Regions from separate parts of the Afipia sp. DC4300-2b1 genome, predicted to be linked through region 1. Evidence: predicted binding sites of a transcription regulator. Region 1 holds the regulator's gene; each other region holds the start of a gene.
What was found. The regulator LexA, encoded in region 1, represses DNA repair genes until DNA is damaged. The targets are predictions, from matches to a motif close to TGTTCNNNNTGTGTTCNG.
Positions count from the first base shown of each region.

Region 2: a site for LexA is predicted at 3,851-3,868, ahead of ACP7AL_RS13625 (PA0069 family radical SAM protein). Genes of this name have one in related genera too.
Region 3: a site for LexA is predicted at 2,673-2,690, ahead of ACP7AL_RS18655 (putative DNA modification/repair radical SAM protein). Genes of this name have one in related genera too.

Region 1 covers NZ_JAFCSX010000005.1:80,745-87,336, forward strand. The annotation lists gene ACP7AL_RS19990 (SDR family NAD(P)-dependent oxidoreductase) at 119-829, shown strand; gene ACP7AL_RS19995 (tautomerase family protein) at 841-1,077, shown strand; gene ACP7AL_RS20000 (ComEC/Rec2 family competence protein) at 1,209-3,518, shown strand; gene lexA (transcriptional repressor LexA) at 3,623-4,330, opposite strand; gene glp (gephyrin-like molybdotransferase Glp) at 4,543-5,751, opposite strand; gene moaC (cyclic pyranopterin monophosphate synthase MoaC) at 5,762-6,271, opposite strand; gene trpC (indole-3-glycerol phosphate synthase TrpC) at 6,275-6,592, opposite strand, start outside.
Region 2 covers NZ_JAFCSX010000003.1:252,920-259,511, reverse strand. The annotation lists gene ypfJ (KPN_02809 family neutral zinc metallopeptidase) at 277-1,224, shown strand; gene moaB (molybdenum cofactor biosynthesis protein B) at 1,357-1,908, shown strand; gene ACP7AL_RS13635 (bifunctional helix-turn-helix transcriptional regulator/GNAT family N-acetyltransferase) at 2,067-3,002, opposite strand; gene ACP7AL_RS13630 (glycosyl transferase) at 3,090-3,662, opposite strand; gene ACP7AL_RS13625 (PA0069 family radical SAM protein) at 3,890-5,050, shown strand; gene ACP7AL_RS13620 (VOC family protein) at 5,070-5,519, shown strand; gene ACP7AL_RS13615 (ribonuclease HII) at 5,572-6,330, shown strand; gene ACP7AL_RS13610 (glycosyltransferase family 39 protein) at 6,404-6,592, shown strand, end outside.
Region 3 covers NZ_JAFCSX010000004.1:465,078-471,669, forward strand. The annotation lists gene ACP7AL_RS18650 (UdgX family uracil-DNA binding protein) at 1-1,366, opposite strand, end outside; gene ACP7AL_RS18655 (putative DNA modification/repair radical SAM protein) at 1,368-2,600, opposite strand; gene ACP7AL_RS18660 (ImuA family protein) at 2,753-3,538, shown strand; gene ACP7AL_RS18665 (Y-family DNA polymerase) at 3,429-5,024, shown strand; gene ACP7AL_RS18670 (error-prone DNA polymerase) at 5,021-6,592, shown strand, end outside.

The DNA of each region.
Region 1 (6,592 bases):
GGATGTCTGCCGAACGTCGGCAATTCTGCCGCCTCATGGGACGCCATAGAACGATGAGCAACGGCCCGCGGGCCAGCCAGCAGCAATATCGCCGCTGGAGACATCATCGAGGCACACCATGAGCAACGCACAGAAGGTCGCAATTATCACCGGCGCATCGCAGGGTATCGGCGCCAGCCTGGTCAAGGCCTACCGGGAACGCAACTATCGGGTCGTCGCGACATCCCGCTCAATCAAGCAGGGCAGCGATCCCGACGTTGTGGCCGTCGCCGGCGATATCGGCGATCGCGCCACAGCCGAGCGCGTCGTCAAGGAAGCCATCACGCGCTTTGGACGGGTCGACACGCTGGTGAACAATGCCGGCATCTTCATCTCCAAGCCGTTCACCGAATACACGGCCGAGGACTTCAATTCGAAGATCGCGACCAATCTCGCCGGCTTCTTCCACATCACGCAGCAAGCCGCGGCGGAAATGCTGAAACAGGGCTCCGGTCATATCGTCAGCATCACCACGAGCCTGACCGACAACGCGACCGCCATCGTGCCCACGGTGCTCGCCAACCTCACCAAGGGTGGCATCAATTCGGCGACCAAGGCGCTTGCCGTTGAATACGCAACCAAGGGCATTCGTGTGAACGCCGTGTCGCCCGGCATCATCAAGTCTCCGATGCACGCCCCGGAGACCCACGAGTTTCTTGCCGCCCTTCATCCGGTGAAACGCATGGGCGAGATGCGCGATATCGTGGACGCGGTTCTCTACCTTGAATCCGCTGGCTTCGTGACCGGAGAAATCCTGCACGTCGACGGTGGCCAGAGCGCCGGTCACTAACGGAGGCTGTCATGCCGATTGTCACGATCCAGGTTACGCGCGAGGGATCCGGCCCCGGCCGGACCTCCGTCACGGCGGAAGAGAAGGCGCATCTGATTGCCGGCGCCAGCCAGCTTCTGCTCGACGTCCTCCACAAGCCGCTTGAATCCACCTTCGTCGTTATCGAGGAGGTCGACACGGACAACTGGGGATGGGGCGGCCTGCCCGCGCTCGAATACCGCAAGCAGCGCGCCGCCAGCGGCAAATAACCGGGACTGAGGCCGCCACCGCCTGGCGGCCTCAGTTTTCCGGCAAAATCGAACAGCGCATTCTGCATCCGTTCCGCTATCCAGCCTGATCGCTTCCGCTAGCATTGTCTCGGCGATGCCGGAGCGGCGCGATGGCGGGCGGGGGCGGCGAAGACCGGGAGCGATCCCGAGAGAGATCCCAAGGCCGGGCGGGGCGCGCCGTCGGCCGAGCTGTTTCTTGGCCGCCGCGCAGTGCCGTGCCTGCCGCCGCCGGCTTCACGGAAAGCGCATCGTCATTCCTCATCGGAAAAGCCCGAAGCTGGATCGCGGCGGAAGCCGGACCGGGCCGGTTGCTGCCATGGGTGCCGGTCGCGTTCGGCGCGGGCATTGCGATCTACTTCGCTGCTGACCGTGAACCCGTGGCGTCGGTTGCTGGCGCGACGGCTGTTGTGTTTTGTGCGGCGGCATTCCTCGCGCGGCGAAGCCGCATCTTTCCTTTCGCGGTGATGCTGGCCGCACTGGCGGCGGGGTTCGCCACAGCCACGCTGAAGACTGCGCGCGTCGCCCATGGCGTGCTGGCGCGACCAATGTTTTCGGTGACAGTGAAGGGATTTGTCGAAACCCGTGACGAGCGCGAGCGCACCGATCGTTTCGTGCTGCGTGTGGAAGAGATGGAGTCGCCGCGCGGTGTTATGAAGCTGGAGCGCGTGCGGCTGTCGGTGAAGAAGGGGACAGCGCCCGCCGTCGGCAGCTTTGTCGAACTGAACGCGCGATTGCTCCCACCGCTCTCGCCGCTGCGTCCGGGGAGTTACGACTTCGGCCGCGACATGTACTTTCAGGGCATCGGCGCGTCGGGCTTTGTCATGGGCGCGATCAGGACGGTTGATGCTCCACGCAGCGGCGGCGCCTATCTGCGCTACGCCGCCACGATGCAGGGGATGCGGGATGCCATCGACGCGCGCATTCGCAGTGTCGTCTCCGGCGATAACCGCGCCATCGCCACGGCGCTGCTCACCGGCCGGCGCGATGCGATTTCCGCGCCGGTCAACGACGCGATGTTCATTTCAGGACTGGGCCATGTGCTGTCGATTTCCGGCTATCACATGGCGGTGGTGGCGGGCGTGGTGTTCTTCGCCGTGCGCGCGCTGCTCGCGCTGTTTCCCGCGCTCACCGTGACATTTCCGATCAAGAAATGGTCCGCCGCCGCAGCGCTGATCGCCGCCGCTTTCTATCTGCTGCTGTCGGGGGCTGAGGTCGCCACGCAGCGTTCGTTCTTCATGACGGCGGTGGTGCTGATCGCGGTGATGGTCGACCGGCGCGCGATCACGTTCCGCACGCTCGCCGTGGCGGCGATGATCGTGCTCGCGATCGCGCCGGAGGCGCTGGTACACCCAAGTTTCCAGATGTCGTTCGCGGCGACGCTTGGCCTCGTGGCGCTGATCCAGATCGGCATGCCGAACCTGTTTGCCTCGCCCGACAATTCGCAGGTGGCGCGCGCGGCGCTCTGGGGTGGACGCGAAATCACCATGCTGGCGCTCGCGTCGCTGGTGGCCGGGTTCGCGACCATGCCCTACGCGGCGTTTCATTTTCATCGCGTGACGCCTTACGGCGTGCTGGCCAATCTCGCGGCGATGCCGGTGGTCTCGATACTGGTGATGCCCGCAGGGCTGCTCGGGCTGCTTGCGATGCCGTTCGGCTTCGACGGCGTGTTCTGGCGGCTGATGGATGTCGGCATCGGATGGATGGTGGCGGTGTCGCAATGGGTGGCGGCGCTTCCCGGCGCGATCGGCCAGATCGCGTCATTCGGCGCCGGGGCGCTGGCCTTGATGAGCGCAGGCATTATTGCGCTCGGTTTGTTGCGGACGCCATTGCGATGGACGGGAGCAGGGCTCATCGCACTGGCAACAATCTGGGCGCTGACCACGCCGCAGCCGGACATCCTTGTTGCGGGAGACGGCACCTCGGTCGCGGTGCGCGGGAAGGACGGCAGGCTGCGCCTGATGCGCACCGGAAAGGATGCTTTCCTGTCACGCGAATGGCTCGCAGCCGACGCCGACATGCGCAAGGCAACCGACGCGTCGCTGACCGATGGCGTTTCGTGCGACCCATCTGGATGCGTGGTGCAGGCGGCGGACGGCTCGACCGTCGCGCTGACGCTGAAACCCGATGCGTTCGCGGATGATTGCGTACGCGCAGCGGTCATCGTGACACTGCGTCAGTCGCCCGCCGATTGTGCGGCCATGGTGCTGGATAAGGAGATGCTGCGCAGGCGCGGCACACTCGCCCTGCGCAAAACCGCAGACGGCTACGCGATCACGGCCAACAAGCCGCGCGGCGTCGACCGTCCGTGGTCACCGGCAAATGCCGATGATGACATCGAAACACCCGCTGTACGGTCAAGCCGTCCCGCGCAGCCTGTCGATGCGACGCCGGCAGAGAGCGATCTCCAGCCGGACGATTGATCCAGCCATCATTCCGGACAGGCCAGCAAATTCAACGGGCAAGTTTCTGGATTCCGGGTTCGCTCGCAAAAGCTCGCGCCCTGGAATGAAGGAACCCGAAAGTCTCAGTACTTGCGGACAAGCCCGATCAGCTTGCCCTGAATCCGCACGCGGTTGGGCGGCAGGATGCGAACTTCATAAGCTGCGTTGGCCGGCTCCAGCGCGATGGACGCGCCGCGGCGGCGGAAGCGCTTCAGGGTGGCTTCTTCCTCGTCGATCAGCGCCACCACGATGTCGCCGGTGTCGGCGGTCTCGTTGCGCTGGATCAGCACGGTGTCGCCGTCGAGAATGCCGGCTTCCATCATGGAATCGCCGCGCACTTCGAGAGCGTAGTGTTCGCCGGAGCCGAGCATGTCGGGCGGCACGCTGATGGTGTGGCTGCGGGTCTGCAACGCCTCGATCGGCGTACCGGCTGCGATCCGGCCCATGACCGGCACGGCAACCGGGAAGCTGGCATCCTCATCAGGACCGAGGGACGGAGCCGACCGGACCTTGCCGAGGTTGCCCTCGATGACGCTTGGCGTGAAGCCGCGGCGGGCGCCGCCGGGGCTGGCACTCGTTTCGGGAAGCTTGATGACCTCGATGGCGCGGGCCCGGTTGGCGAGCCTGCGGATGAAGCCGCGCTCCTCAAGGGCGGTAATGAGCCGGTGGATGCCGGACTTGGACCGCAGGTCCAGCGCGTCCTTCATTTCGTCGAAGGAGGGCGGAACACCAGCTTCCTTGAGCCGCTCGTTGATGAAGCGCAGAAGCTCGTATTGTTTGCGTGTCAGCATCTGAATTGGTCCCCGATCCCAAGGATCTCAAGAATTCCCGCGTTCTGATCCGAAGCCGCGCCTCTCTGGATCCCCACCGAGAACAAATGGAAAGGGACACTCAGGAGTAGCGAGTCACTCGAAACAAATCATGAACGAACACTATCTGTTCCATATGTGTTCCGCAACCCCTTAATTTCACGTCAACGACGGGGCCCGTGTGATCGGGATTGTCAGTCCGGCAGCCGCAGGATCGTGCAGGGCGAGCCGGCGGGGGCCGCGGGCGCGAATGGCGGACGGACGATCAGTGCATTCGCTTCGACCAGTTTTGCCACCAGCGAACTGTCCTGCGCGCCCACCGACGTGGCGACGGGTACACCGTCGCTGCCGGCTGTGACGCGCGCCCGCAGGTAGTCCTGCCGCTTGTCGTTGGCGGGCAGCTCGCGCCCAAGCCTGGCTTGCTCGAGTGGATGATCGATCGTGGTTCGCCCGGAGAGCGAACGGATCAGCGGCACCAGAAACAGGAAAGCGCAGACGTAGGACGACACGGGGTTCCCGGGCAGGCCGAGCACGCGCATCGCCCCGAGCCGTCCGTTCATCATCGGCTTGCCGGGCCGCAGCGCGATCTTCCAGAAGGCCATGTCGAAGCCTTCGGTTGTCAGCGCGGCCTGAACCAGATCGTGATCGCCAACCGATGCGCCGCCGGTGGTGACAAGAACGTCTGCTCCAAGATCGCGCGCGCGCCGGATGCCGCCGGAGGTTTCTTCGAGTGTGTCGCGCGCGATGCCGAGTTCGATCACGTCCGCGCCTTCGCTGCGCGCGAGTGCAGCCAGCGCGAAGACATTGCTGTAGACGATCTGACCGGGGCCGGGTGTCGTGCCCGGAGGCACCAGTTCGTCGCCGGTCGCGAGGATCGCCACCTTGGGACGGCGGTGCACCGGCAACCGCGGGTGGTTCATGCCGGCAGCCAGCGCAAGGGCGCGGTCGTTGAGCAGAGAGCCGCGCGGCAGGAGCACGTCGCCCTCGCGGAAATCGATACCGGCGGGGCGGATGTTTTTTCCTGCGGTAATAGCTTCGTTGACGAGGACGAACTCGCCGTCACGCGCGGCGTCTTCCTGAATGACCACCGCGTCCACGCCGCCGGGAACAACGCCGCCGGTAAAGATGCGCGCAGCCTGTCCGGCGCCGATGCTTTGATTGAACGGCCGACCGGCAGCGACTTCGCCGATCACCTTCAGCCGCGCGCCCGGCACGGCATCCGTCGCGCGCACCGCGTATCCATCCATCGCCGACAGCGCGACGGGAGGCTGGGTGCGCAGTGCTGCGATATCGCGAGAGAGCGTGCGATGAAACGCATCTTGGAGCGCAACCGTCTCTTCGGGCAACGCAGTGGCGTCCTTGAGAACGGCGGCATAGGCCTCGGCGACCGGCATCAGCGCCATGGTGCGATCCTCAATAGTCCGCCAGATAGTGGCCGGACTTGCCGCCCTTTTTCTCGACCAGACGGATGGCGTCGATCTGGATTCCGCGCTCCACGGCCTTCACCATGTCGTAGATGGTGAGGCAGGCCACCGACACGGCGGTTAGCGCTTCCATCTCGACGCCGGTCGGGCCTTTCACTTTCACCGTGGCACGCACGCGGCAACCCGGCAGCTTGGTGTCGGGCGTAATGTCGAGCGTGACCTTTGAGAGAGCCAGCGGATGACAGAGCGGAATGAGGTCGGAGGTCCGCTTCGCCGCCATGATGCCCGCGACGCGCGCGGTGCCGAGCACGTCGCCCTTGGCGGCGTTGCCCTTGATAATGAGGTCGAGCGTCTTGCGGGTCATGATGACCTGGCCTTCGGCCACCGCGACGCGCTCGGTATCCGGCTTGGCGGAGACGTCGACCATGCGTGCTTCACCCTTGGCGTCGATATGGGTGAGGGCGGCGACTGCTTTCGTCTTTGATGTCTTTTTTGCCACGGTTCAGCGCGTCCCGGTGGCGCGTTGCGCATCGCTGCGGGCGAGCAGGGTGCGCGTTGCAGCCGTCACATCGGCCTGACGCATCAGGCTCTCGCCGACGAGAAAGGTGTTCATGCCGACGCGCGCAAGACGGGAGAGATCCTCCGGCACAAAGATGCCGCTTTCGCCGACACTGATGCGATCCTTCGGGATCAGCGGAGCGAGTTCTTCACTGGTGGCGAGCGTCGTCTCGAAGGTGCGCAGGTTGCGGTTGTTCACGCCGAGTAGCGGCGACTTCAGCTTCAAGGCGCGGTCGAGTTCCTCGCGGTTATGGACTTCGAG
Region 2 (6,592 bases), on a different contig from region 1:
AAAGGTTTGTGACGAATTCGAAATTGATTCCGAAGCGTCGCGCGCATCGCGAATTGCAAGACGCACATGCGCCGCTGCAACGCAGCCAACGGCTGGAATTGCCGGTGCAGCGCGTGTTTCACCGCAAAATTCAGCCCGCATTCATGTCACGGAGTGGAAACACATCGAAATGCCGCACTAGGCAATTTTTGCCGGGCGCGGTATGAATCGTTAACAGATACTTTGCGGCTCCGTTGCGTGTCGCCATGACGCGCTTGCCGGTTGAGGAGATTTCCGATGCGTTACGATGACTTTCGCCGCAGCGACAACATCGATGACCGCCGCGACGACAGCGGCGGTTTCGGCGGCGGAGGCGGCGGCGGTTTCGGATTTCCGATGGGCGGAGGCGGCGGACTGGGCATCGGCACCGTCATTGTGCTCGGCCTGATCGGCTGGGCCGTGGGAATCGATCCGCGCATTCTGATCGGCGGCGCGGAAATTCTCACCGGCGGCCAGCAGGCTCCCACCTATCAGACCGACCGCCGCACCAGCAGCCCGCCGAAGGCCGGGGCGCCGACGGACGAGATGGGCAGCATGATCGCGGGTGTGCTCGGCGAAATCGACGACCGGTGGAGCGAAATCTTCTCGGCCAGCGGGCAGACCTATCGCGGTCCGCGTATCGTCCTGTTCCGCAATGCCACTAATGGCGGCCGCTGCGGCATGGCGCAGTCGGCCATGGGCCCATTCTATTGTCCGCCAGACAAGCAGATTTTCCTCGACACCGGATTCTTCCGCGAAGTCGAGACCCGGTTCCGCGGCTGCTCCGGCAATGCGTGCAAGTTCACCGCGGCCTATATCATCGCGCATGAAGCCGGCCACCATATCCAGAACCTGCTCGGCATCCTGGACAAGGCGCGGCAGATGCAGGAGCGGGCCGGCAGCAAGGCCGAGGCGAATGCGATCCAGGTCCGCGTCGAACTGCAGGCGGACTGCCTCTCCGGCGTCTGGGTCAATCGCGAGGAGAAGAAGCGGCCGGGCTTCCTCGAAGCAGGCGACATCGATGCTGCGTTGCAGACCGCGTCTGCGATCGGCGACGATACGCTGCAACGGCAGGCCCAGGGCCGCGTCGTGCCCGACTCGTTCACGCACGGATCGGCCGCGCAGCGCAAGCGCTGGTTCATGACCGGCTACCAGCAGGGCAGCGTGCAGGCCTGCAACACGTTCGCGCCCGGTGTTCAGCTCTAGTTGGCAGGATTCGTCATCCTGAGGTGCGAGCCCTTGGCGAGCCTCGAAGGATGACAGCGTGCCGTCGCCCCTCGAGGCTAGGCGCTGGAATCGCCTCGCACCTCGGGGTGACGGCTCAAGGAATAGAACGCGATGTCTTCAATCAACGAAACTCAGCAGTTCATCCCGCTCAATATCGCGGTGCTGACCGTGTCCGATACGCGCGCGCTCGCCGACGATAAATCGGGAACGACGCTGGCGGACCGGCTGACGGCGGCCGGCCATCGTCTTGCCGCGCGTGACATCGTCACCGACGACGTCGAGGAGATCCGCGCAAAACTGAAAGCATGGATCGCCGATCCCGGCGTCGATGTAGTCATTACGACCGGCGGCACCGGTTTCACCGGCCGTGACGTGACGCCGGAAGCGGTCGAGCCGCTGTTCGAGAAACGGATGGATGGTTTCTCGATCGCGTTTCACATGCTGAGCCACGCCAAGATCGGCACCTCGACGATTCAAAGCCGCGCCACCGCCGGTGTTGCCGGTGCGACGTTCATCTTCTGTCTGCCGGGTTCGCCCGGCGCCTGCCGGGATGGCTGGGACGGCATTCTCGCGGCGCAGCTCGATTACCGCACCAGGCCGTGCAATTTCGTGGAGATCATGCCGCGGCTGGACGAGCACTTAAAGCGCGGCAAGGCGAAGTAGGACCGGCAACTATCGTCGGCTGAGAGTTTTTGCCAGCCACGCAAGGACCGCGCGCAAGGCGTGGCGACGTGCTGCAAGACGAAGGCGCTTCGCGTCAATCTTGTGAAACGCGATGAGGTCCGGCGTGATGCGCCGCGCTGGTTCGCGACGCGAGGACATCACAGGTCAAGCTCCCAGGTCTCGCCGATCAGGTCGTGACCGAAACTGTGGTGCGGTTCGGTCGCGACATGCACGAACCCTGCTTTCTGGTAAATGCCGCGCGCGGCAAGCAGCATGCTCTGGGTCCACAACGTGATCTTGCGGTAGCCGCAGCTCCGCGCGAAGGCGATGCACTCGTCCACCAGCCGCTTGCCGATCCCGAAACCGCGTCCCGCCGGATCGATCAGCAGCAGACGAATCTTCGCCACGCCATCGGTGTGCTTCACCAGAAACACGGAACCGACCCGCTGGCCATCGATCTCGGCGATCCAGCAGCGCTCGCGGACGGGATCGAAATTTTTCAGGAACTGCGCGGCGATTTCCGCGCAGAGGCCCTCGAACGAAATGTCCCAGTTGTATTCGCGGGCGTAGAGGGCGCCGTGCTGCTGCACGACCCAGCCCATGTCGCCGGGCCGGTGGGTGCGAAGCGTCACCTCGGGTCGCGTGGCTGTATTATCCAGCAACCGCTCGATCGTTGTCATCGCGGCGACAAGGCGCTGCCCGCCGCCCGCCGGCAATGCCGCGATCATCTTGCTGACTTCATCATGGGACGCGCGTTCGAGGCGGGAGAACGCCTGCTTGCCTTTGGCGGTGAGCGCCAGCTCGAATTGCCTGCGGTCGGCGGGGACCGGCTTGCGCGTGATCAGTCCCTGTTCTGTAAAAGCCTGAACGATGCGGCTGAGATAACCGGCGTCGAGGCCGAGTTCGGCGCCGATCTCCTTGGCGAGGGCGCCACCGCGATGCGCCAGTTCGAACAGCACGCGGGCCTCGGTCAGGGTGAACGGGCTTTCCAGCAGATGCTGTTCGAGCACGCCGATCTTGCGGGTGTAGAAGCGGTTGAACCGCCGGACCGCGGCGATCCGGTCGTCATTCCCGCCATCATGAAGGGTGTCCATCGGCCAACATGCCTCGTCCTGGTATGACGGGCATTCTGGCATGATTGTTGACGGGGTCAACTAATAAGTTGACGGAGTCAAATATTATCAGGCGGCGACGAAAATCCGGGTCCGCAGCACGGCGCGGCCGGTGCGGCCGAGCTTCGAGATCAGTTTGGCCTCGGCCCGGCGCGCGGCAGGGGCATAGCCGCCGACCCGCTCATAATGATCGCGGGAAATCAGCAGACCCTGATCGGTGGACGGGCCGGCAATGAAGCGCGCGAGCGATTTCACCCCGTCACGCACCGTGGCGTCCTCATAGGGTGGGCGCGCATAGCGGAAGATGCCGGCCCGCTGACGGCCGCTCAGGGACACGCTCTGAATGAACTGCGAGGTTTCGTCGATCCAGCCGGAATCCAGCACGGCGCCCGGAAGCAGGAACAGCAGCCAGGGAGACCGGCTTTGCTCGGCGCCCGCCGCGAGCGCCGCAGCGCGCGAGCCCTCGAACTTCAGGAAATTGCATCCGGCAACATCGGCCACCCGCTCGATGGTGTCGGTCTGCGAGCGATCGACCAGCACCACGTCCCTGATGATGCCGGCCGCGGCGCCCGGCACCAGGGCCGCGAGGGTGGCAACAACAGGTTGCTCGACGCCTTCGGTGGGAATGACAACGCTGATCATGACTTGGTGAAATACGTGATCGCCGGACGACAGATGCGGCATCGTTATCATCTTGTCACACTCAGAACAGCCCGTCCGGTGCAGCTTTTTGCGGCATTCATTAACGGCTGCGATCCGGGAACGAGCCCTCGCGAAGCGGCACACCGGAGGGCGGCCTCCGGAAAAGAATCTGTGCGGGGCGATATTGAAGTTCTTGTTTTGTTCTAATGTGATGCTATGTTCTCGCCATGAGCCATGCATCCCATGCCCTCAAACACCCGCCGGTGACGCCCCCCTCTGATCCGGCGGGTGGTTCTTCTCCCTTTGCCGAGATCGAAGTGGCGATCGACAGCCAGCGGCGCAGGGGCCGCGGCGCGCAGTCCAACGTCAGCGGGCGCTATGAGGCGGAAGCGCGCGTCACCTTCGACGACGGCTGGCAGAGCCTCGAAGACCTGCCGCCTTTCAAAACCATGGTCGCGGTCGATACTGCGCGCAAGGTCATCACCCGCAACGACTCGCCGGACATCGGCTTCGACCGCTCGATCAACCCGTACCGGGGATGCGAGCACGGCTGCGTTTATTGCTTCGCACGTCCGACCCACGCCTATCTCGGATTGTCGCCGGGGCTCGATTTCGAGTCCAAATTGTTCGCCAAGCCCGACGCCCCGGAACTGCTCCAAAAGGAACTGTCCGCGCCGGGCTACGAGCCGCGCATGATCGCGATCGGAACCAATACCGATCCGTATCAGCCGATCGAGCGCGAGCACAAAATCATGCGCGGTATTCTCGAGGTGCTGGAACGCACCGGGCATCCGGTCGGCATTGTCACGAAATCCGCGCTGGTGACGCGCGACATCGATATTCTGGCACGGATGGCGAAACGAAATCTCGCCAAGGTTGCGATCTCGGTGACGACGCTGGATCCGAAACTCGCGCGCACCATGGAGCCGCGCGCGGCGACGCCGCCGAAGCGGCTGGAGGCGCTGCGCCAACTATCGGAAGCCGGCATTCCGACCACGGTGATGGTCGCGCCCGTCATACCGGCGCTGAACGATTCCGAGATGGAGCGCATTCTGGACGCAGCAGCGCACGCCGGCGTGAAGGAAGCGAGCTACGTTTTGCTGCGGCTGCCGCTCGAAGTGCGCGATTTGTTCCGCGAGTGGCTGATGGCGAATTATCCGGATCGCTATCGCCATGTCTTCACCCTGATCCGCGACATGCGTGACGGCCGCGACTACGACTCGCAATGGGGGACCCGTATGAAGGGCACCGGGCCGATGGCCTGGATGATCGGGCGGCGGTTTGAGATCGCCTGCGAGAAACTCGGCCTCAACAAGCGGCGCTCCAAGCTGACGACCGCGCACTTCGCGCGGCCCAAGCCCGCAAACGAGCAACTGGATCTGTTCTGACTGCAAAGGGCGCTGTGTGATGAGTCTCCCCAAACCGGTTGCGCGATTAACCGTCGTGACGCTCGGCGTTAGCGACATGCGCCGGAGCATCGCGTTTTACGAGTCTCTGGGCTTTGAGCGAAAGCTGCGCGTGACAGGCGAAGAAGTCGCGTTTTTCGACACCGGTGCGACGGTTTTGGCGCTGTATTCATGGGACAAGCTGGCGCTGGATGCCGGTCTGCCGGCGCAGCCGCAGCCTGCAGGCTTTCGGGGAATCACCCTGGCGTGGAACTGCCGCAGCGAGAGCGAAGTCGATGACGTGCTGGCGTTCGCTGTCGCTCAAGGCGCGCGGCTGCAAAAGGGCGCGCATCGCACCGGTTATGGCGGGTATTCGGGATATTTCACCGATCCCGACGGCCATCCGTGGGAAGTTGTCATTGCCGCCGGCATTGAGGTCGGGGATGACAGGCGTGTTCATCTGCCGGAATAATAGTGGGGATTAGCGGTTGCGCGTTCTACCTTAAGAACGCAAGCATAGCCGCATGAGTCGAACAAAGCCCTCCGCAGTTCCAGTTGCTGCAAGGAAAGCAAAGCGAACCGGTGTCATTGCCGTTACGCCGCCGAGCTTTCGCCGTGAGCGCGCGCTGATAAAGCGCGGCGTCTGGCCGGTGGCGGGTTGCGACGAGGCGGGGCGGGGACCGCTGGCCGGTCCGGTGGTGGCCGCCGCCGTGATTCTCGATCCGAAGCGAATTCCGAAGGGCATCGACGATTCCAAGCGCCTGACGCGGGAGCGCCGCGAGGAACTGTTCGAGGAAATCTGCGCGACCGCGCTGGTGTCGGTGGCGATCGCGCCGCCGTCGCGGATCGATCGCGACAATATCCTGCGTGCGTCATTGTGGGCGCTGGCGCGCGCAGTGCGTGCGCTGCCCGAGGCGCCGAAACATGTCTTTGTCGATGGCCGCGACCGGCTGGCTGTATCCTGCGACTGCGACGCGGTGATCGGCGGCGACGGCATTGTGATGTCGATCGCTGCCGCCTCCATTGTCGCCAAGGTCTCGCGGGACCGGCTGATGTGCCGGCTGGCGCAGGATCATCCCGGCTACGGCTTCGAGCAGCACATGGGGTACGCCGTTCCGGCCCATCTCGAAGCGCTCGACCGGCTCGGGCCGACGGTCCATCACCGCCGCTTTTTCGCGCCTGTCGCGGCGTCGCGCCGCAAGCACTTTGGGGAAGACGATATCCCGGCGCCCGCGCAAATCGAGATGCTCATATCGTCCGACGAGGCCATCGCGGCGCTCTGAGCGGTTCGGTTGCCTGATCGCTTCGTGCACTCTATCAGTGACGGGTTCCTCGCGAGGCCGGTTCAAACTTTTTATGCGCTTCACATCCCTGATCGTTGAACTGGTCCGCGCGCGGCCCCGCCTGATCTTCTGGCTTGTGGTGCTGGCGCAGGCGGCGCTGTGGCTGTTCCTGCCGTGGCTGCTGTATGGAAGCCCGCCGGGCGAGGTGGCGACGGTGCTGGCGTTCGGCCGGGAGTATCAGGTCGGCACCCATCTCGGTCCG
Region 3 (6,592 bases), on a different contig from region 1:
CGTCCGGCAGCCGCAGCAGATAGGACGGGTGAACTGTGACCAGCGCCTTGGTCTCGGGTCCGGCTTCATCGAGATCGATCAGGTGGCCGCGGTTCTTGCCGATCGGCGTGATCTTGCCGAATACGGTTTGCGCCGCCGTTGCGCCCATCGCGACCACCAGGGCAGGTTTGATCGATGCGAGTTCGCGCTCGTACCATGGCCGGCAGGCTTTGATTTCGGGTGTATTCGGTTTCTGATGCAGGCGGATTTTTCCGCGCGGCACGAATTTGAAATGTTTCACCGCGTTAGTGACATACACCTTGTCCCTGTCGAGTCCGGCTTCCTCCAGTGCGCGGTTGAGCACCTGCCCGGCGGGGCCGACGAACGGCTTGCCGGCGAGGTCTTCTTTGTCGCCGGGTTGTTCGCCGACCAGCATGATCGGCGCGTGGTTTGGGCCTTCGCCAAACACAGTTTGGGTCGCATCCTTCCAAAGATGACAGGAGCGGCAATCGGCGGCCTCGGCGCTGATTGTAGCGAGGCTGCCGGGCTTTGTATGGACCGATGGTGATTTCATCGGTTTATCCCTCCGTTGCTGCGATGCGCGCGGCACTGAAGCCTCGCTGTCGATCATGGCCTGCGTCATGAGTCCGGCTTTTGCAATTAGCGGATCAATCAGCGCGGCCTCGGGAAGGTTCCGCCAGTATTTCTTGGGCATTTCCGCTTTCATGGCTTTGATCTTGAGCCGTGCGGGATTGAAGATGTTTGCGTAGTAGGTGCGCCAGATGTCTTCGAGCGGATCACTGGAGGGCGCGTCTGATTTCACCGCGCCAGGTGTGAAGATCGTCTTGCACCCGTCCCAGTGCGCGCAGCGATCCGGCGTGAGAATCGACCACGCCATATCGGCGAAACGGCGCTCGAAGAATGGTGCAGCCAGTTCCACGATATGATGGTCGGGCTCGAACCATGCGACGAAGCGAAAATCGTTGCCACGGCCGAATTCGCGAAACCGGACGAAGGCATGCATCTTGTGCTCGTCGCGGCGAACCTCTTTTGCGAGGGACTGCACCCGGGCAACATCGGCATCGGTTGCCGCATCCATCAGGCGCGGGTGTGTCCGCAATCGCCAAAGCAGGCGATACAGTAATGCAAAGCGTTCCGGATTGCGATTGAGGATCGCGGTTTTTGCGAGTTGCAGGAAAGCAGCGGGCACGTTGAATGACTGTTCCGTATCGAAGGCGGGAATAGCGGAAGGCGTGAACAGGCCCGCGTCTCCCCCTGCCACGGTCCATGTCACATCGTTCGGCGCGATGCCGTTCGATGCGAGGGCCCGCGCAGCATTACGCCACCCGTTGAAGTCCGTTTCGTTGTCGAGGCTGATGACGTGCAATTTAAAATCCGAATCCCATTTGCGTTGCCGGCGGACGGAACAACTGCAGCAGACGGTTGCTGTCGAGGAGTTGCGCTGGTGGCTTGTGGTCAGGAAGAACGATAAAGGGCAGCACCTTGTTCCGAGGAACGCGCAGGCGTGCGAGATCGGCGCTGCACAGGTTGGTGACGCGGCGCGCGGAAATAATGCGATCAACGGTTTTCACGCCGAAGCCGGGAACGCGCAGCAAATCCTCGCGGCTGGCGCGATTGACATCGAGCGGAAAGCGTTCGCGATGGCGTAAAGCCCACGCCAGTTTCGGATCGATGTCGAGAGGCAGCATACCGCCTTCGAGCGGATCGGTGATCTCGCCGAGATCGAACCCGTAAACCCGCAGCAGCCAGTCGGCCTGATACAGCCGATGCTCGCGTATCAGCGGCGGCGCCTGCAAGGGAAGGCTGCGGCTGGCATCGGGAATTGGACTGAATGCCGAATAATAGACGCGCTTGAGTTTATAGGAGCCGTAGAGATTGGCGCTGGCTTCCAGAATGGTTTGATCGTTCGAGGTATCAGCGCCCACGATCATCTGTGTGCTTTGACCAGCGGGTGCGAAGCGCGGCGCTCGTTTGTCCTTCTTTGTTTCTTGCGCTTCATCGAGCCTGAGCCGGAGCCGGCCCATGGTTCGCCGGATGGCGCGGACGTCTTTTTCCGGCGCGAGTTTCGAGAGACTGCTCTCCGTCGGCACTTCGATGTTGATGCTGAGGCGGTCGGCATATTTCCCGGCCTCGGCGATCAGGGCGTCATCGGCTTCAGGGATTGTCTTCAGGTGGATGTAGCCGCGGAAATGATGATCTTCGCGCAGGCTGCGCGCGACGCGGACCACCTGCTCCATGGTGTAGTTCGGACTGCGAATGATGCCTGAGGAGAGAAACAGTCCTTCGATATAATTGCGCCGGTAGAAATCGAGTGTCAGCTTGACGGCTTCCTCCACGGTGAAGCGCGCGCGCTGAACATTCGAGGACGCGCGGTTGATGCAATAGAGGCAATCGTAGTTGCAGGCGTTGGTCAGCAGGATTTTCAGCAGCGAAATGCAGCGGCCATCCGGCGCATAGGAATGGCAGATGCCCATACCAGCATCGGTCGAGCCCATGCCCTTGCCGTTGCGGCTGTCGCGCGTTTCCGTCCCGCTGGAAGCGCAGGAAGCATCGTATTTGGCAGCATCCGCCAGGATTTCGAGTTTGCGCTGAACGTCCATGGATCGAATCTCATTGTTTTCGTTAAAGAAAGAGGCCGTCCCAAAGTCCGGTTGACTCTCCGTTCGCTCTTAGCGAACATATCATGAACAAATAAGTCCGTCATTCGTTCAATCGACCACAGATAACGGACCAGAATTTCCAGGAGCGGCCCATGACCGGCGCGCGCATGACCACGCTTGCGTCCTTGCGAGGGACCATCGGCCGCCTTGAGGGTGAAGCCGGTGGGCTTGCGCGCGTGGCGCTCGGACACGCGGATGCCGACGCTGTGTTGCAGGGCGGACTGGTGCGCGGCGCGCTGCATGAGGTGTTCGCCGAGGGCGGCCGTCATGGTGCGGCAGCGACGGGCTTTATTGCGGGGCTGGCACATCGCCTCGCGGGGCAGCGGCCGCTGGTGTGGGTGCGGCAGGATTTTGCGGAACTTGAATCCGGTGCGCTCTCGATGAGCGGCCTCAATGAACTCGGGCTTGATCCGCGTCTCCTGGTGACGGTCCGGGCAACGGATGCCGAGACGGCGCTGCGTGCCGCAGCCGACGCGATCGCCTGCGATGCGCTGGGTGCCGTGGTGCTGGATGTCTGGGGCGAAGTGCGGGCACTCGATCTGGTCGCAAGCCGCAGGCTGACGCTGGCCGCGCGCGCGTCGAATGTCACGTGCCTGATGTTGCGTACGGCCGCCACGCCGTCCGCCAGCACGGCGGAGACGCGGTGGGTGGTGCGTCCCGCGCCTTCACTTTCCGAAACCGAGGCGTGGGGCGCGCCGATGCTTGACGCACGCCTCATTCGCAACCGTCACGGCCAGACCGGACAATGGATCATGGAGTGGAAATGTGATGAGGGCCTCTTCCGTGAAGGCACGGCGCATTCTCAGCCTGTGGCTGCCGCGCCTGCCGACAGATCGCTTGAAGCGTCAGTTGTCGGGACAAGACGCCGCGCCGGATGATGCGCGTCCGTGTGTGGTCGTCGGAAAACTGAACAATGAGCTGCAAATTTCCGCGCTGAACGACGCCGCTGCCGATATCGGCCTTGAGATCGGGCTGCCGCTTGCCAACGCACGCGCGGTTTGTCCCGATGTGGAGGTGTTCGACGCGGACGAAGCGGCGGATGCAAAGTTGCTGGAAGATATCGCCGACTGGTGCAACCGCTTCACGCCGCTGGTGGCGCTCGATGCGCCTGATGGATTGCTGCTCGATATCAGCGGCTGTGCGCATCTGTTCGGCGGCGAGGCAGCGATGCTGCGCAACGTCTGCGGATCGCTGGCGCGGCAAGGTTTTGTCGTCAACGCGGCGATTGCCAGCACGCCGGTCTGTGCGCGCACCGTGGCGCGCGCGGCGCGAAGCTGCATCGTTCCCGATGGAGAGGAAGCGCGTGCCGTCGCCCGTCTGCCGGTGGACGCGCTTGGTGCTGATGATGCGATCACACGAGGCCTGCGCCGCGCTGGTCTGAAAACGGTCGGCGATGTGGCGGCGCGGGCACCGCACGAACTTGCAGCACGCTTCGGCGCTGCGTTCGTGAGTTTGTTGCAACAGGCATTGGGGCAGGCCGACGCGCCGATCTCGCCTCGCAAGCCGCTGCCGGATTTCATGGTGGAAAAGCGTTTCGCCGAACCGGTCGCCACCGACACTGTGATCGCAGCCATTCTTTCCGGTCTGGCGCAGATGCTGGTCGCGGCGATGGACAAGCAAGGCAAGGGCGCGCGGCAGTTGGAAGCCAGCTTTTTCCGCACCGACGGCGCGGTACGCACTATCACGGTGGAGACTGGACAGCCGGTCACCAGGGTCAATGTCGTCGATCGTCTGTTCCGCGAGCGGCTCGATGCGCTGGCCGATCCGCTCGATCCCGGCTTCGGGTTCGATCTGATCCGCCTGTCGGCCAGCCGCGTCGAGATTGTGGTGCAAGAGCAGCGCGATTTCGATACCCGCACCCGGGACAATGATGAAGTGGCGGCGCTGGCCGACCGTCTCGCCGCGCGTCTTGGCGGCAGGCGCGTTGTTGTTCATCTGCCGCAGGATACGCATATTCCGGAACGCGCTGCGCTGGCTGTTCCGGCGCAACAACATCTCGCCGCGGCTTCTAGCGCCGAGTGGCCTGCGCGCGCCGAAGCCGAACCGCCGCTGCGCCCGCTGCGGCTGTTCGAGCGGCCGGAAGAAATCAAGGTCACTGCTGCCGCGGTCCCTGACGGACCTCCGCCCCGGTTTACGTGGCGGCGTGCGACCCATGCGGTGGTGCGTGTCGAGGGGCCGGAGCGCATCGCCATGGAATGGTGGAGACAGAAGCCAGAAACGCTGACGCGTGATTATTTCCGCGTCGAGGATGCGGAAGGGATGCGCTTCTGGATTTATCGCGATGGTCTTTACGGCAGCGAACTTGTCACCGACGAGGGCGAACCGGTTCAGCCGAAATGGTTCGTGCATGGGCTGTTCGCATGAAAATCACCGACTATGCGGAAATCGGGATCACGACGAACTTCTCGTTCCTGCGCGGCGGATCGCAGCCGCAGGAATATGTTCATCAGGCCGGCGAATTTCGCATTCCGGCTATCGGCATCGCCGACCGCAACACACTGGCCGGTGTCGTGCGCGCTTACAAGGAACTCGGGAACCCAGATGTCAAATTCAAACCCAGATTGCTGATTGGAGCCCGCCTCGTATTTATCGATGGAACGCCGGATATCCTGATCTATCCGCGCGACCGCGCCGCCTATGGCCGGCTGTGCCAGTTGCTGACGCGCGGCAAACTCAAGGCGGAGAAGGGTGAGTGTCATCTCACGCTCGACGATCTGCTCGATTTTGCCGAAGGGCAATTGCTCGTTCTTGTGCTGCCGCACCGTTTTGAGGCTGCAACGGCCTTGAAGGTTCTCGATCGATTGAAGCGCAGCCGCGCCGACGGTGCAAAAGATATATGGCTCGCTGCGAGCCTGTTGTATCGCGGTGATGACAGGCGGCGTCTTGGCAGGCTTCAGCGTCTTGCCGTTTCGGTTCGCGTGCCGCTGCTGGCGACCAACGAGGTGCTTTACCATCACCCGGCGCGCCGGCTCTTGCAGGATGTGCTGACCTGTATCCGGGAAAAGACGACGATCATGCGTGCCGGCAGGCGGCTCGAAGCCAATGCCGAGCGGCATCTGAAACCCGGCTTCGAAATGGCGCGGCTGTTTCGCGATCTGCCCGAGGCGGTTGCGGAAACGATGCGCTTCGCCGATCGCATCACGTTCACGCTCGACGAACTCAAATATCAATATCCCGACGAACCGGTGCCTCCGGGCAAGACGGCGCAACGGCATCTGGAAGACCTGACATGGAGCGGCGCGCATCGGAAATTTCCGGTGCGGATTTCTCCCAAGATCAAAAAGGTTCTTTGGAAAGAACTGCGGCTTATCCGCAAGCTGAAGTATGCACATTATTTCCTGACGGTACACGACATTGTCTGCTATGCGACAAGCCAGGACATTCTCTGTCAGGGGCGTGGTTCTGCAGCTAACTCTGCCGTCTGCTATGTCCTCGGAGTCACCGCCGTCAATCCGGCACAGACCGACGTTCTGTTCGAGCGCTTCATCTCCAAAGAACGCCTCGAGCCTCCCGATATCGATGTGGACTTCGAGCATTCGCGGCGCGAGGAGGTGATGCAATATGTCTACCGGCGCTATGGACGCCACCGCGCGGCGATCGTCGCCACCGTCATTCATTATCGTCCGCGCAGCGCCATCCGGGATGTCGGCAAGGCGCTCGGGCTGACGGAAGACGTGACGGCCGCGCTGGCCGATACGGTGTGGGGGAATTGGGGCGTCGGCGTCAGTGACATGCAGATCAGGCAGGCGGGCTTCGATCCGCAGAACGGGATGATCCGCCGCGCCGTTGAACTGGCCACGGAGCTGATCAAGTTCCCGCGTCATCTGTCGCAGCATGTCGGCGGCTATGTGCTGACGCAGGACCGTCTCGATACTTACGTGCCCATCGGTAATGCCGCGATGGACGACCGCACCTTCATCGAGTGGGACAAG